2 regions of the Lysinibacillus sp. FSL K6-0102 genome follow, and region 2 is predicted to be linked to the other one. Evidence: riboswitches for the same ligand, from Rfam matches in the RefSeq annotation. Region 2 holds a riboswitch; the other holds the start of a gene.

Region 1 (8,913 bases), 360 kb from region 2:
CTGGCATCGTATTATTCTTTATACGGATGGATTATTAACATTGAACGAGCAAAATTCAATTGATATGGACTTTTTCTACGCCTATGCTTCACAGGATAACAGCTATGCACTACAAAAGTTTTCTCAAAAGTACAATTTATTTGATAATGATTACAGCGATGACATCACAGTCGTTTCAATAACAATTACATTAAAGGGTAGGTGATTGAAGATGGAATTCACACTCAATGTAAATCCTGATACACAAGCTATAGCCTTTATTGATCAAGTAATGGAGAATTATACAGAGTTATATAATCTACCTTATAAACGAGAGTTAAGATTTGTTGTTCATGAACTAGTCATCAATGCCGTAGAGGCTATGGGAAAAATTAATACACCCGCTCAAAAGAAGATTCAAATACAAGTAACTCAATCAAACGAAGAGATAAAAATAACAGTCACTGACGAAGCAAAAGGCATTGACGAAAAAGACTGGGACAAAGTTCTTCAATTCGATTTAGACAAATTTGATTATGCTGATCGTGGACGCGGTTTATTTTTTGTCAAAAATATGGTCGACCATATTTGGTTCGAAAATATTTCTGAAACAAAATTTTTAGTTGGTATTTCCAAAAAGATTCATCTATAAAGTAAACGTAAAATTGGGGGCGTTTTAATGAAGTTATCTATACGAAAGAAAATGAATCTGCTTATATTTGGTTGTATTATTTTACTTACTTCCCTTTTAGCAGGAGTCAATTTTTTTGTTGCCAAGAACAATCTATTAGAAAGTGCTGATACAAAGCTTTTATCAGATATACAGTTGAGCTATGAATATTTAGACGCTAAATATCCTGGTGAATGGTCCATTAAAAACAACCAACTCTATAAGGGCGATATCAATATGGTAGAAAACTTTGAGGTAGCTGATAAAGTTGGAGAACTCACAAACGGGAATGCTGTATCCATCTTTCAAAACGATACGCGTATAAGTACCAATATAGTGGATAATGGTGAACGCGCTTTAAATACAAAGGTTTCTGACGAGGTTGCTACTGTTGTACTAGGAGAAAAAAAGCGCTTCATCGGTTCTGCCAATGTCTTAGGAAGTTTGCATCAAGCAGCCTATGATCCGATTATAAATAGTCAAGGCGAGGTTATCGGCGTATGGGCAACCGCTGTCCCTACCGCTCCTTATATAAGCATTGCCACAAAATCAGCACTGGAGAATGTAGCGATTTCCTTAGTGATCGCCATTGTAATGATCGGGGGAATTAGTTGGTTCTTACAAAAGCAAATTGTTAATCCTATTAACATTCTAAGTACCAATGCCAAGGAACTAGCAGAACTAAATTTAAATGTTAAACTGTTAAACCCTAAAGGCAAAGATGAAATCGCTGAATTAGCACGCGCATTTAGTAGTATGAAAAATCATTTAACAGAGACGATAAAGATTGTGGCTGGTAGTGCACATCAAATTGCAAAGTCATCACACACTTTGGCAGAATCATCACATCAAACAAGTGAAGCATCTAATCAGATCGCACTAACAATGAATGAAATCGCCGTTGGTACTACCACTCAATCAGATCAGGCCGAACGAATAGTTTCAATGATGCAAAAAACGCTTGAGGAAGTATCAAAGAGCTTACAAAAGGCGGAAATCACTTTAAATAGCGCTATCGAATCCACTCATATCGCACGTAAAGGAGAAGAAGCTATCAATGAAGCGATTATGCATCTAAGTGATGTTACGAAAACAGTGTCTTATGCAACAGATTCTATCCAAAAATTAGGCAAGCGCTCTGAAGAAATTGGTGGTATTATTACCGTTATCACTGGCATCGCAGAACAAACGAATCTGTTAGCACTCAATGCGGCCATCGAGGCAGCACGAGCAGGTGATCAAGGGAAAGGTTTTGCTGTCGTTGCATCAGAGGTTCGTCAATTAGCTGAACAGTCAAGTTTAGCAGCTGGACAAATTACTAATCTTATTAATGATATCCAAGCGGAAACATCTGTGACCGTACGAACAATGGAAAGTAATTTACTAGCTGTCGAGGAGCAAGTAACGATCATCAATAAAGGCGGAAGTGCCTTAAAAGAAATCGTGGAGAAAGTTGTCGAAACTGAAGAAGGTGTCGAACAAATGAAAGTGGCATTTACACATGTTAACGACAACTCCCTAGATGTGCAACAAGCCATTCAAGATATTTCTCGCATCATCGAGGACGCTGCAGCAGCTACAGAAGAGATTGCCGCAACCTCAGAAGAGCAATATGCGACTGTTGCCGAAATTACACAAAGCTCAGATGAGTTATCATCAATTGCTGATAAATTACAAAATGAAGTGAATAAATTTAAGTTTGAATAAATCCCCAAACAAGAAAAGAAAAATGGAGGCGCTATAGGATGAATCAGAAGAAAATTGCAATGAATATTGACACAAAGGCTGATTATATTGTGATTGCGTTTACAGGCGATTTAGAATACGGGATGATTGAAGAAATAAAGTCAGAGCTGCAAACACTTAGCTTAGACACAAAACACGGATACATTATCGATATGCAAAAGGTAACAAATATTGATAGTACTGGATTCGGGATGATCGTTAATTTTGCTAAGAAGGTGTCTGTAAAAGATAAGAAAATCGCCATTATTGTCGTCGATAATTTCATTCGCAACTTATTCGCTATTTCACAGGTTGATAAAGTATTCCCTATTGCCGAAAGTGAAGAACAAGCAAGGAAGATTATTAAAGAAGATTGGCTAGGTGAACTATCACTTAACGATTATTAATCTCTATAATCATAATAAAAGGTGTATTCCTATTAGACGGAATACACCTTTTTATGTTGTTAAAAAAAGAAGATATCAACGGTAGAAATAGTAACTTTGCAAGGCGAGAGGTTGGTTTTCGTTCCGCCAGCGTCCTTTCCAGGGGGGGGCGTCCGATGAGCCGCTAAATCCCATAGGAGTGACGCTATCAACCATTCTACAAAGTGTCTTTACCTCATAGTAGCATAGCGATCAAATCTACCCATTATTTGTATTCTTAGAGGGGATAGGCTCTTATTTTCAATGTGGAGAAGTGATGAGTGACAACACCTCTTCATAAAGGGTAATGAACTCCTTTACTTTATTTGAAAACCTTTGCTAAAAAGATTGAGATTTTTTGGGTTGATGCGGAAGGCTTCTTGACTCCCGTGGATTAACGAGACAGGTGAGCCCCTACACGGAGGAAGCTGCTGGCACTCGCCCACAGGAAAGCAAGTAGCCTTGCAATAGAAATCCACTTCTACCTTTCTATTGACTGTTATGTTTTTAACACTAAGAGAAGGTATTTTTCCTATGGCGGAATATACCTTTTCTTTAATACTGCAGTAGCATATTAACAAACACAACTAGAATGATAATCGGTACAACAACTAGCATTAACATACGATATGTCGAATAATACCCTTGTCCCATTTGACTTCCCGTTAGCAATTCTCTCTTCACAAATTCTTTATCCACTACATAGGCAATAAAAATAGCAATGAATAAATTCCCTAGCGGAAGCATGATATTCGACACTAAAAAATCGGTTGCATCAAAGATACTTTTCTCAAAAATCATTATATCCGATAAAACACTCGAAGAAAGCGCTGCTGGAATGGCTGCAATAAACACGACTATACCAAGTAAAAGTGTCCACATTGGACGCGATTTCTGACTATGCTCCATAAATGCCGCGACGATAATCTCATATAAACTAAATGATGACGTTAATGTAGCAAATAAAAATAGCAATAAAAACATGGCTAAAAACACTTCACCAAATGGCATTTGACTAAATGCTGTTGGTAGCACCATAAATAGCAAACCTGGACCCGCTGCTGGCTCTAAATCAAAGGCGAACACAACAGGGAAAATCGCTAAACCTGCTAAAAATGAAACAAGCACGGTTAACAGCACTACAGAACCCGCTGAATTCGGAAGACTGACATCTTTTTTTAGATAAGAGCTATATGTAACTAGACAAGAAAAACCTACTGCTAACCCAAAGAACGATTGCCCTAAGGCTTCTAATAATGCCTTACCTGTAATATTCGAGAAATCAGGCCATAAGAAGAATTTTACCCCTTCCATTGCCCCATCTAATGTAACTGCACGCACAACAAGGACAATAAACATTATGAAAAGTAACGGCATCATCCATTTATTGGCCTTTTCAATCCCATTTTGTACACCTAATGAAATCACAAGTACGTTGGCTAATGTAAACAACACTAGACCAACTAGCGTAATCCAAGGCGTGCCTATAATTTTTCCAAATAATTCAGCAGGATCTACTGCTGGATCAATTACCGCGCCAGCTACACCTAGCCCGCTATAAATAAAGATCCAACCTCCAACAACGCTATAAAAAGTTAATAATAAAAAACAGCCTAGCACGCCCATTCGACCAATCCAGGCCCATCCTGGCTTAGTTGGAGCAATTTTTTTATACGCTGTTACAGCCTCGGATTGTGTACCACGTCCTAAAACATACTCGGACAATAACATCGGTAGTCCTATTAACAAGGTAAATAACACAAAGATAAGGAAAAATGCTCCTCCACCACTTTGTCCTGTTACATAGGGAAGTTTCCAAATTGCCCCTAGTCCGATCGCCGCACCAGCTGACGCTAAAATAAAACCTAATTTACTAGACCATTGTCCTTTTTTTCCACTCATCTCTTCAAACTCCTCAAACATTCTAAACTCTTCTCTATTTTACATGAAAATATAGCTTTCGACTAGATTATAATTATAAAGTACTAGTTAGCTTTTTTACCCCATTACTTTTTTCTATATTTATCCGTTAGTTTTGCCTTTCTATTCTTCACACCTTTCCCTATCCATCATTCCTTCCAACAAAAAACCTCAGGTATGTTCACCCGAGGTTAGTAAAAATTATTTTGTTATATAGATAGAACGCTGGCGGTCGATCCACTTGCGCATAGTTGTAAATAAAAACGCCATAATAGCCGTTAATAAAATACCTTTCACAATGTTAAATGGTAAAATCCCAGCGATAATCATTTTATAAAGTGAGTCACCTACAACAGGTTCCATTCCTAAGAAGTATGTGTACATCGGTAAAAATACTGCGTAGTTTAAAATACTCATCCCTACTGCCATTACGACTGTTCCTGTCGCTAAACCTCCAACAAGACCAGCAATTGTTTTAAAGCGATTAAAAATAAGGCTTACAGGCAAAATAAATAAAATACCTGTTGCAAAGTTGGCAATATGACCTACTGGCACACCTGTTGGCGTTCCAGAGAAAATCCAATCCAATACATTTTTAAATAATTCTACTAAAATACCAGCTACAGGCCCCATTGTGATGGCTGCTATTAATGCAGGCATATCACTAAAGTCGACTTCCAAGAATGCTGGGAATGGTGGAATTGGGAAATTAAAAAGCATTAATAAAAACGAAATACTGCTCAGCATGCCAATCGTAATAAACGATTGAAGTTTAACATTTTTCTTCATAGAAAACTCTCTCCTCTTTGCTGATTCAATCTCGCAAGAAGAAAGGTGACGATCTTTCAATTGTTAGCACGAAAAAACCCTTATGCATAAAGAGCACAAGGGAGAAAGGCATGACGAATAAGCGTCAATTTAAACTATTTTTGAGCACTGTTTAAAAAGCCATACAAAAAAAGCGCTCGGTCATAGTTTATTTCATAACAATGAATGACGATCGTACCTCCATCTTCTCCCATCCAGACTTTAACTGTCGGCCTCGGAATTACACCAAGTCAGCCATGCAAATAAATTTGCACAGGTCGCGGGCTGAAGAGCGAAGCATAAACCATTCGAGTTAATGGAAACATTAACGGTTCACCACTCTATTACCGCCGGTCGGGATTTTCACCCTGCCCCGAAGATGAATCATATTATTTTATACTACAACCTTACTATAATTAATTATTAAGAAAAAGTAAATAGTTCTGCTTAAAAAATTCCGATTAGATTTGTAAGTATTGTAAAAATGGAGCATTCCATGTTACAGGAATGCTCCATTTTTGATTTTGACTAAGGCATATATTGTTTATTTGGCCCCACAGGCTTGGGCAAATACGTTTTTAAATCGAATCCTTCCCAGCTTTCTTGGACCACATTATCCAAGCGTAATTGTTGGTCAAAGCTAGCAGCAGTTAACATCATAGCTTCAATCAATTGGGTAGCGCGAATTGGCTCCATCGATGCTAAATCTAAGGGAATATCGAATGTTACGACTACACCTTCTGCTTCCTCTTTCACGGTATATGTTACATTTTCAGGAACCACTGTTACATAAACATCATCATTTTTGTTTTTCATTAGTGTAAGTGCCTCTGTAACATTAGCAAATGTTTGACGGAAATCTGGTGACAGGTATTCTGCCCCACTACCATCTTGGTATAAATAATAATTAAAATGCTTGGCGTTTGTTAATGACATGGCTTGACTTGGCTCACCCTCCTGAGAAAACTCATAAGGTGTGCCATCTTCATTTTGAATCTCAACTTCCGTATATTCAGAATCCGAGAAGGTATCCTCTAAAGTCCCTTTGTACTCATTAACGGTAGCTGATGCAACATCATAGTCATTGTCCTTTGGTAATACGTGGACAAGCTTGTCTTCCTTCTCCTTCAGTTCACCTTTAAAAGGATGATAATCCGTAAACCCTTTGGCTTCTTCATCTATTTGAGGAGCATATTTTTCATACATCTGTAGGGTAGAAGGCTTTTCTGTTCCAAAATCAGTTGCTACACGCTCATTTGGTATCACATATGTCATTGGAACACTTTCTGCATCGCGTCCTGCCAAACCAATACGGAAAACGACAGCATCTTTCACATCTTCCTCATAGACAGACGACCGTAAAGATAGCATACGCTCATGCTCCGATACAATACTGGATTGAAGTGCCTCATCCTGGGTAGCTGCCTCTTTAGCAGAACGATCTTCCTGTAACGTAGAGTAATTAGCCGTTTCTGGCGTACTAGCTAGATCTTTTTGGCTAGCGTCATTATTCATGAACATGAAGCCAACGAGTACCGTTATCACGAAAACTGCTGCTACACTCGTAAAAATCGGCATTTTTCGGAACTTAAATCGTGATGGTCGTTCATCTTGTATTAAAGATTTACTTTCTTGTTGTGCTTCTTCATTCTCTATAGGTTGTTGTATCGCTTCTTGTAGGTGACTATTATCCTGCAAGCGAGCATCTGCCATTAACCGATTTAATATTTCTTCTTTTGAACGGCGGTCAGAAAGCTTAGGGGCATTGTTCAAGACATGTTCAAGCTGTTCATCATCAAATGGCTTATGCGTCATTGCCGTTTCGCCTCCTGTTCTCTAATCGGCTGTAGCTGTTGCCTTAAAAATTTAATGGCTCGATGCTGGGTCGTTTTTACCTTAGCTTCTGTCCAATCTAGTATTTGTGCTGTTTCTGCAATCGATAAATCTTGAAAATAGCGCATAATAATGACCATTTTTTGGTCGCCTGTACAGTTTTCAAGTGCTGATTCTACCTGCATAAATTCATCACTGGCCTGTAGCATATCTTCCGGTGATGGCGTGGTTGAATGGAGCTGTTCCGTTTCCCAGTCAAAGAAATCATGTGAATGCTTTTGACGTACAGCTTGCTTTCTAAAATGATCAATTGCTACATTTTTAGCAATAGCAAATAGCCAAGTTTTCTCACTACTATTGCCTGCAAATTGATCGTATGAGCGCAACACTCGTACATAAACTTCATGTGCTAAATCTTCGGCAAGTGTACGGTTTTTTACTAAATATATTAAAAACTGAAACACGTCTTGGTGATATGCATCGTATAGTCGATGGAACACGGAGTCATTCAAAGCACTCCACCCCCGTTCTATAATATTTGTCGTCTTACATTCATAGAAGTTACAGCCAATTAATAGCAATACTTGTTATTAATCGAACGGTAAATAAAACGTGAAGGTCGTACCCTCCTTCAACACACTGTCTACCATAATATTACCTGAGTGTGCCTTCACAATATTTCTAGCAATGGCTAAGCCGAGACCAGTTCCACCCTTGGAACGAGTACGTGCCTTATCTGCTTTATAAAAACGTTCAAAGACATAGGGTAAGTCCTCTTGAGGAATGCCATGTCCTGTATCTTGAACAGATATTTTAGCAAATGTCGGCTCCTGCTCTACTTTTACAGTCACAGACCCTTCATCTGTATGTCTCAGGGCATTGTCAACTAAATTTGTAAGCACTTGTTCAATGCGATCCTCATCTATATTAATCATGGCCTCGTCATTAAATTCACTCTCAAACAGCAGACGAACGTGCTTTTCTTTTGCTACCTGTGCAAATTTTTGTGTAATACGTTCAAAAGTAGAATTAATTGGTAATTCATCCTTATAAAGCGTCATATGCCCTGATTCCATACGTGCCAAATCTAATAAATCTGTCACAAGGCGACCCATTCGCTTCGATTCATCATAAATAATTTTGGTAATCTCATTTCGCTCTTCTTGATCCTGAATAAAATCGTCATCCATTAATGCTTCTGAGTAACCTTGGAGCATGGCAATCGGTGTCCGAAGCTCATGAGAGACATTCGCAATAAAATCCGATCTTAGTTTTTCTAAGCGATGCTGTTCAGTCATATCACGAATAACAGCGACAGCACCACGTATCATTTCCCCACTATAAAGAGGACTAATGGTAAATGTATAATAGCTACCATCCATTTCAATTTCCTCTTCTAGTTTATCCTCAAACATCAGGACATGATCAAGCATATGATACAGCTCTGGCGGAATAGGTTTTGCACTTTGTGAGCCTTTGTTGACAAACCATTTTTGCATCAGACGTTCGGCTGGTGGATTACTTAATAATATTGTACGATCCCGATTAAACGTA
Region 2 (8,913 bases):
AATTTGTTCCAGCATATTTAAATTCACAATGTCTTCCATATATAGTATGGCTACGGTTGTTTTAGAACGCTTACCAATTTCTAATGTCTCTACACTAAAAGAATTAGTCGGTAATCGTTTTCTTAATAAAGCAATATTAGTAAAAACATCTTCAATAAAGTCATCTCTAGGTCCCTTTACTACTAGTTCTAATGTTGTTTCCCCAGGCTCTCGATTGGGTCTTTTTGAAATATCACTAGAATAAAGTAATTGATTTTCTTCAAAATACAGTAAAACATGGCCTTTATAGACCCTAGTTACCGCATCCTCTTTCGATAAAATCTTTTGTAAATAGGGAATGTGTAAATGCTGTTCAATTTCTTCCTCTAGCATGTCCTCCGTGACATTGCTTAACAAAGATTGAACACGTTGAACAACCACAGTTTGAAGTATTTGCTCATTGACCATTGCATCACAAGTTATCAAATGTACTGTATATTGCTGAAAATTATATTGTTGGAAAATCACATCAGCAGAGCGTTGAAATAGTGATTTCAACATTTTCAAATTAATTTGTTCTATTGATGAAATACTTCTCATCTCCTACTGAGCCAGCTCAAGATTAGTACATTTATGAAACAATCACCTTCAATAAATACACTTAAGCATATTTTTCCCATGGTTGTTCAAAATATTCAAAGAAACAAATGTTGTGACGACTATTCAAATTGTCCTGATCCAATCATTTTCTTTAGATTTGCCATCTCAATTGCAGACATTGCAGCATCATAGCCTTTATTACCAGATTTCGTTCCTGCACGTTCAATTGCCTGTTCAATATTTTCGGTAGTAACAATTCCAAAAATAACAGGTACATTCGTTGACAATGACACATTGGCAATGCCTTTTGCTGATTCATTACAAACATAGTCATAGTGTGTTGTAGAGCCACGAATAACAGTACCTAAACCAATAATAGCATCATATTTCTTCGTTTCTGCCAGTTGTTTCGCTATAAAAGGAACTTCAAAAGCTCCTGGCACCCATGCAACATCAATAGATGCAGAATCAACCCCATGACGAGTTAAACCATCCATTGCCCCATCCAATAATTTGCTAGTAATAAACTCATTAAAACGACCCACTACTACTGCAATTTTCAAATCCGTTCCAATTAATTGTGCTTCAAATGTTTTACCCATTGTTCCTTCTCCTTTTTACATAGAAATTTTAGTTTTATTAGTGGATAATTGTTTACGATAAGCAACCAATGCTTCTATCGAGATCATTTTTAAGCCATGATGTGCAGCGTAATTTGTTAGTTCTTCAAACCGAAGCATGTGCCCATCATCACCCATAATTTCGCAAATAACACCTGCAGGTACGCTATGACAAAGCTTCGCTAGATCAATAGTGGCCTCCGTGTGCCCTCTCCGTTCCAGCACTCCTTGCTCTTTCGCAATCAACGGAAAAATATGGCCTGGTCGACGAAAATCAGTTGGCTTAGCTTGCTTTTCTATCATTCTTTGTATCGTTAGCGCACGCTCAAAGGCGCTAATCCCTGTCGTTGTTTCTACATGATCAATACTTACCGTAAATGCGGTTTGATGGTTATCTGTATTGTGCTGAACCATTGGATATAAATCTAGCTTTTGTGCAAGCTGCTGCGAAATCGGCGTACAAATTAAACCTCTACCATTGGTTGCCATAAAGTTGATTGTTGCTGGTGTGATGAATTCAGCGAGTGCCAGAAGATCTCCTTCATTTTCTCGATCTTCATCATCAACCACCACAATCATATTGCCCTGCTTTAAATCCTCTATGGCTTCTTCAATTGAATGTAGCACGATGATCAACTCCTATTCTGTGATTTAAAAACCATGTTGTGCTAAATAATCTCTTGTAATAGCTAGCGTTGTTTGCCCCTTTTTTAATTGCCCTATAATGTATTTTCCAACTAAATCGGTTTCGATATTAACGATTGCTCCAACCCTCTTCATACCTAAAACGGTTTCTTTGTAAGTATGAGGAATAAGTGAAATTGTGACACTATTGGCTTCAACATGAAAAAGGGTTAAGCTTGTGCCATCAATTGTTATGGAACCCTTTGGAATACAAAAGTTGGTTAGCTCCTCTGACATTTCGATATCAATATATACGGCGTTTGCTACTGGACGTTTGCGCAAAATTTTGCCGACTCCATCAACATGACCAGCAACAAAATGGCCACCAAATCGCCCATTAGCAGGCATGGCACGCTCCAAATTAACAGAATCACCTATTGCCAGCTGCTGTAGATTTGTTGCTTTGACTGTTTCAGGCATAACATCCATCGTAAGCTGCTGTTGTGTGAAATTTGTCACCGTTAAACAAACTCCATTGACCGCTATACTGTCACCAAGCTTGACATCCTCCGTTATCTTGGCTGATTGAACCGTAATTTTCATACTGTCCCGATCGCTTTGCAAGGCTTTTATGATACCAATATCCTCTACAAGTCCTGTAAACATTCCATCACCTACTCTACTTTATTAGCACTTCTATCCTTAACTTTTAAAGTTGATCCACCTGTTTTTGTGCCTTATCCTTCTCCCTTCTCTCGTTAGCAATAAAAAATAAAAACCCCTTTACATCAAAGGGGTTTTGGGAGTATAAGACATCAACAAATAAGCCTAGTTGAAAACAATTTTTTCATAGACCGTCATCTCATTCGTTCTTCTCCCATCCAGACTATCACTGTCGGTTTTGGATTTGCACCAAATCAGCTTGCGCTCACGGACTTTGAATTGCTTCATCACCGCCGATTGGGAATTTCACCCTACCCCGAAGAACATCTTCTATTCGATTGTAGCTAAATAAAAAAACTTCCCACAAGATGATTGGGAAGTTTTGTAATAAATGCATAGTCAAATAAACCTTCTAAATTAGTATCAATTTAAAAAGTTCGCATTTTTACCCTTCTCCCATCCAGACTGTAACTGTCGGTTTTGGATTTGCACCAAATCAGCTTGCGCTCACGGACTTTGAATTGCTTCATCACCGCCGATCGGGAATTTCACCCTACCCCGAAGAATATTTTTATTTAGCTAATCTTACGATAACACTATTTTATTATATTATCCATCCTTCTTTTTAAATTTTTTTCGAAGCATAAATTTTAAACAGTTCTGACTCGACTTGAAAAATGTAAAAGATATTATTAAAATGATGACATTTAACCTGTTTATGGAACTTCTTAATCAAAAAAACGTTCCTTTACAAGTGACTATTCAGTCTAGCAGTTTGGAGGTCATTTACTTGACATTTTTTAAAAATATACCTTTTAAACAAGCTATTTTCTATGCCCTATTAGCACTCTGTTGTGGGGTTTCGATCGTTTTCGTACATCATAACGAACAATTTTATGATCGACCGATAGCGGAAATAACGCAAGTGGATGTAACAGCATCAGAACCCATGACAGATATGTATGAAAATGAGGATTTTTTGTTTACACAGGAGATTATGGCCATTATCAAAAATGGTCAGCATAAGGGGCAATCCATTCATTTGACGAATGACTATTCTTCGTCTGGTGCTTTTGATCAAGAATACCATGTAGGCAATGAAATCTTTGTCACGCTAGATGATCGCAAAACACAATCTGTTTTAACAGGAACCATTCTCGATTTAAAACGAGATCAAACCATGGTAATGATTGCATGGATTTTTATTTTTGCCCTACTTATTGTAGGTAAAAGACAAGGCTTATTTTCTATCATTAGTTTGAGTGTCAATGCTGTGATTTTATCATTCGCATTAGATCTTTATGTGAAGCATGGGGGCGTAAGCCTGTTATTAGTCAGCGGCATTTGCGCCCTGCTATTTACGATTATTTCGCTACTACTTATTAGTGGATTGCATACAAAAACATATGTAGCCATCGTGTCCACACTTTTAGGCACTGTTATAGCGCTTATCATAAGCTCTATTGTAATGTGGTTGACAGGTGAAAATGGTCTTCGTTATGAAGAAATGCAATTTTTAACACGTCCCTATCGTACTGTCTTTATGGCAGGTTTATTTATTGGCTCACTTGGGGCAGTAATGGATGTTTCTATTACAATGGCTTCCTCAATTTTTGCTTTATACGAGCAAGATCCTACAATCTCTGTCAAGGCTCTGAAATCTTCGGGACATGAAATCGGTAAAGATATTATGGGTACCATTACAAGTATCTTATTCTTTGCCTACCTTTGCGGCTCCATACCTATGATTATTCTCTATTTAAAAAATTCTTCCACATTAGGGCTTACATTGTCCTTAAATCTTTCTTTAGAATTAGCCCGTGCCTTAGCAGGGGGTATTGGTGTTGTCCTTACGATTCCTATCAGTCAGTATACCGCTATATTTTTCATTAATCGAAAGAGGGTTCAAGGATGAATGTTGTCGTCTTATTAGCAGTTATATTATTCGTGTTAATGGTACTTGTCGGCGGTAGACAGGGGATACGCTCATTTCTTTCTTTATTCCTAAACTTTGGTGTGCTCTTTGTCACCATTTTTTTAATGACAAACCCTAAAAATAGCCCCATCATCTTGACGTTTATTGCCTGTACGGTCATTAGCTGTATTAGTCTTTTCTATATCAATAAAACAAACAGTAAAACCATTACAGCCTTTATCTCGACGATGGTGACGATAGGTATGTTACTACTCTTTATTACCTTTGTAACGGAAAAGTCGATGATCCAAGGGTTTGGCGAAGAATCAACTGAAGAAATCAGCATCTTTTCTCTCTACATTGGTGTTAATTTTGTGCAGATTGGTGCATCAGTCATCATTATGAGTACGATAGGTGCCATTATGGATGTAGCCATTTCCATCGCTACCTCTATGCATGAGATTTTTTATCGCAATCCTTCGATTAGTAGAAAAAAATTATTTACAGCTGGCTTAAGCATAGGAAGAGATATATTAGGAACCGATACCAATACGTTATTTTTTGCTTTCTTTGGTGGCTATTTAAGCTTATTAATCTGGTTCAAGGACCTCTCCTATTCGATTGGGGAAATTGTTAACTCCAAGGTTTTTAGTGCCGAAATGACAACCATTTTTTGTGCAGGAATCGGCATTGCATTGATTATTCCGATTGCCGCCTGCATCAATGCCTTTTATTTAATTCAAACACGCGAAAAAACAGAAAAACTTTTATAAAAATTACCAGTACCTATCATAAAACACAATAATGTCGAGGTGTCTCAATGGACTTTTGAGACACCTCCTTTTGTTGTACCATTTTCATTGCAATCGCCGTATTTTCTGATAATATTTACCATAAGATGTTTACGTACGCTCAAAATGGTTGTTATTTCAAGAATACTAGATGCCCATTCCATGTAACATTTTTTAGCATAGAACGTCAATACAACGAGATGAAAAAGGAGAAAGTTTGCAATGAAGCATATTATCTTTGATTTTGATGGGACGCTTGCAGATTCTACTGCTGTGTTTGCCTCAGCATGGAATACTTTAGCCCAAAAATATAAATTTAAAGGCATTGAATTAAAGGAAATTGATACATTAAAAAAATTATCAATTTCAGAACGCAGTAAATTATTCGACTTTCCAATGTATAAGTTGCCTATGATTTTACCGCAATTTTATAAATTGTATCGTCAATCATTAAATGATGTTCATCTTTTTGAAGGAATGAAGGAACTATTAATAGAGATTGATAAAAGAGGCTATAAAATCCTGATTATTTCCTCAAACTCTAAAGAGAATATTTTAGAATTTCTTAAAATGAACGGTATTCATTGTGTAGCAGATGTCCTTTGCTCCAACCGCATTTTTGGTAAGGACAAAGTAATGAAAAAGTTTTTAAAGGAAGCAAATGTCGACTCGTCTAACGTCGTATACATTGGAGACGAGCAAAGGGATATTGTTGCTTGTAAGAAAGCCGGTATACCAATTATTTGGGTGGAATGGGGCTATGATGCCAAAGAAGTCGTGCAAAATAACGAACCTGAATACAGTGTCTCAACACCACAGGAAATTTTAGAGATCATTTAATCATGAAAAAGGATAATAGCACTTGTCTATTATCCTTTTTATATGCCTATCCTTTGATGTCACTAATTTGCATTAGCTTTTCTGCTGTACTATTAACCCCTTTGTAGGCATCTGTTAATTCATGCATACTTGCAGCAAACTGCTGTGTAAACGCAGCAATTTGATTTGTTGATGCATTGACCTGATCGATGGATTGTTTAATATTTTCTAGTTGCACAGTTATGCTATCAGCACTTTCTGTACTACTCTGGGACATTTTTTGTATTTCAGAAGCGACCACCGCAAAGCCACGCCCATGCTCACCTGAACGTGCTGCTTCTATCGATGCGTTTAGACCAAGAATTCTCGATTTCATAGCTAAATCTTTTACTAAATGGACAATCACATTAATTTGTTCAATATCGCCTGTCATCGATTCCGCGAAATTAGATAGCTCTTCCAAACGATTGGATACATCCTTACTGGCAGTGGCTAATCCTTCATTTGTAGCTGTCATTTCTTCTACAGCACTCGAAAGCTCAGTTGCCAATAGACGCATACTATCCATTTTTTCGTTCGAAATAATGGCACTTACTACGCCAATAATACGTCCTCCTTCAAAAATAGGCTGGGCAGAGGCGATATAGGCCATACCAAAACCTTCTGCGCTACGCTCCTCTTTCACAAATTTTCCTGAACTTAACGCTATTTCTGTTGCTGTACCTCGATATTTATGTACTGGATCACCAACCCCAACTTTCAAGTCAACCTTTTTTCCTGGTTTGTAGGCAAGCACTTTTTCCGTATCTGCCACGATGACACAAGCATCCTCTGGGTAAGTTGCTTGGTATAAATCAATTGAATCAATCGTTGCTTGTAGTTTAGGATGCATTGTCTTTTCCCCCTAAAATTTTCTGAATTGTATCAATTTAACTATATCATGCGATCCGAAAAAAGACACCAACGTCTAGTGGTGTCTCCTTACAACATTATGTTTTTTTCAATAATTCTACATATTTTTCTGCCGTTCGAATTTCAATTGTTAGAGAATTCTCTCCATAATTTGCCTTAATTAAAAATGGTACATCATTTGAGTTTTGAAACCTAAAATCTAACGTATCATAAGAAACCGTAGCATCTCTTCCTTTTGGGACATATCCTACATCTAACGAATGATGATGGCGCTCAACATATTTGACGGGAATTTGGTCTACTGCATTAAACAAGGTTGAAGAAGTTTGACAGATTCCACCACCAATTCCCATGACTACCTTCTTATTAATAATTTCAGGTGCGGGTTGATAGCCATTTGCCTCATCTCTTGGACCTACAATTGTATTAAAAGAAAAATAATCGCCACTGCCTACAATCACATTATGAATGGCTCTAGCAGAGAGCTCAATATTTTTATTTCTTCCTAAATCAGCACGATTGAAATAAGTTGTATAAGATGCAACAACCACTTCCTCTAATAAAGGAAGATCCTCAAAATAATAGCCACTTTCTGTTATATAGAGCGGCATTTCTACCTGACCGCCAGTCGCAGAAGCTTCGATAATACGCTCCACTAGCTCACTTTCCTTTAAAATGATTTGCGGCTTCCCTTTGATCACTTGCCCGTTTTCATCCAATCGATCAAGCATCATACGCTGATCATAGCCATTTGATGTGTCCGTTCCTCTCGCCCATTCCCTTGCTAATTGTTCGATATGCTTTTGATAGGCTTGTGGGTCCGTATCGAAGCCAAATTCCTTTGGAGATATTGTTTTAAGTACCTTACTCGTAGTTGGATCAACAACCTCTACAATAGGATCAATCATTTGTTCTTGTTCATATGTAACAGGTTGCTGTATTTCCTCACGTTGTTGAATTTCTTGTTCTAGCTTGTTATCAGGGACTGCTGTTTTTTCACAACCTACGAGACCCGTCATACAGATAACGCAACATGTAGCTAACCACTTCTTTTTCAACCATAAACACCACCTCTATCTTCATACTACAGAGACATCTTATTCGTCTATTGCTCATAGTGTGTTGTTTTTTGGTTATTTTTATTTGTCAAAATAGCAAAAACACGCTACATTATCCTTAGCCTGACATATCTAAAGATAGTTTGATGTGTATTCTTGTACTTAATTAACCTTTTAATGATTTAGGAGGATTAATTCTAGAAGAAGTAATATACGCTTCCAATACGGTGTATACTTTAGAGTTTAACGCGAAAAAGAGCATCTACTAGCTATCACAAAAGCCAATAGATACTCTTTCTTTTTTTATTTTTGAATAAACATTTGTGTCCAGTAATTACCTTCCTGTACATAGCCTACACCAATATGTGTGTAGCTTTTATTAAGGATATTGGCACGGTGTCCTTCACTGTTCATCCAGGCCGTTACAACTTCCTGTGCGGAGCGTTGGCCCTTCGCGATATTTTCACCAGCAGATTTATACGTAATACCGAAGTTTTTCATCATGGTAAAAGGTGTACCATATGTTGGACTTGTGTGGTCAAAATAATTTTTATCCTGCATATCTTGCGACTTATATTTAGCAACCCTTGATAGCTCCCAATCTTCTTGCAATGCTGGAAGACCTGCTTTTGCCCGTTCTACATTGACAAGTTTCACAACCTCTTGTTCAACTGTTACCTGTTCTTTTACAGGGACGTTAATTTTTTGACCTGGAGAAATTTGATTTGGGTTAGCGAGTTGTGGGTTGGCATCAATTAATTCCTGTACACCCGTTTCTGTTTTTAATGCTATTTTCCATAGAGTATCACCAGATGTCACTGTATAGGATTCGGCGGCCATTGCCGCAACTGGCACTAATAATGAAGTTGCTACTACTGAAGCTAGTGCTGCTTTTTTTAATTTTTTAAACATGTTAATCACCCTTCCTCATT

The links. A riboswitch is a leader RNA that binds a small molecule or an ion and turns the genes downstream of it on or off. The one in region 2 is predicted to bind FMN.
Region 1: linked by a shared signal. The riboswitch ahead of NYE73_RS06145 (ECF transporter S component) and the one ahead of ribE (riboflavin synthase) in region 2 are both predicted to bind FMN.

Annotation. Positions count from the first base shown of each region.
Region 1 is NZ_JBBOPH010000001.1:1,300,762-1,309,674, reverse strand. Features, by position in the region: gene NYE73_RS06170 (response regulator) at 1-205, shown strand, start outside; gene NYE73_RS06165 (ATP-binding protein) at 212-631, shown strand; gene NYE73_RS06160 (methyl-accepting chemotaxis protein) at 659-2,356, shown strand; gene NYE73_RS06155 (STAS domain-containing protein) at 2,395-2,781, shown strand; gene NYE73_RS06150 (sodium-dependent transporter) at 3,355-4,701, opposite strand; gene NYE73_RS06145 (ECF transporter S component) at 4,921-5,508, opposite strand; FMN riboswitch at 5,726-5,911, opposite strand; gene NYE73_RS06140 (RNA polymerase subunit sigma) at 6,055-7,341, opposite strand; gene sigX (RNA polymerase sigma factor SigX) at 7,338-7,871, opposite strand; gene NYE73_RS06130 (ATP-binding protein) at 7,950-8,913, opposite strand, start outside.
Region 2 is NZ_JBBOPH010000001.1:1,658,798-1,667,710, reverse strand. Features, by position in the region: gene NYE73_RS08245 (spore germination protein) at 1-540, opposite strand, end outside; gene ribH (6,7-dimethyl-8-ribityllumazine synthase) at 699-1,181, opposite strand; gene ribB (3,4-dihydroxy-2-butanone-4-phosphate synthase) at 1,197-1,826, opposite strand; gene ribE (riboflavin synthase) at 1,851-2,489, opposite strand; FMN riboswitch at 2,689-2,814, opposite strand; FMN riboswitch at 2,931-3,056, opposite strand; gene NYE73_RS08225 (YibE/F family protein) at 3,277-4,401, shown strand; gene NYE73_RS08220 (YibE/F family protein) at 4,398-5,174, shown strand; gene NYE73_RS08215 (HAD-IA family hydrolase) at 5,415-6,032, shown strand; gene NYE73_RS08210 (methyl-accepting chemotaxis protein) at 6,079-6,903, opposite strand; gene NYE73_RS08205 (VanW family protein) at 7,001-7,981, opposite strand; gene NYE73_RS08200 (CAP domain-containing protein) at 8,285-8,893, opposite strand.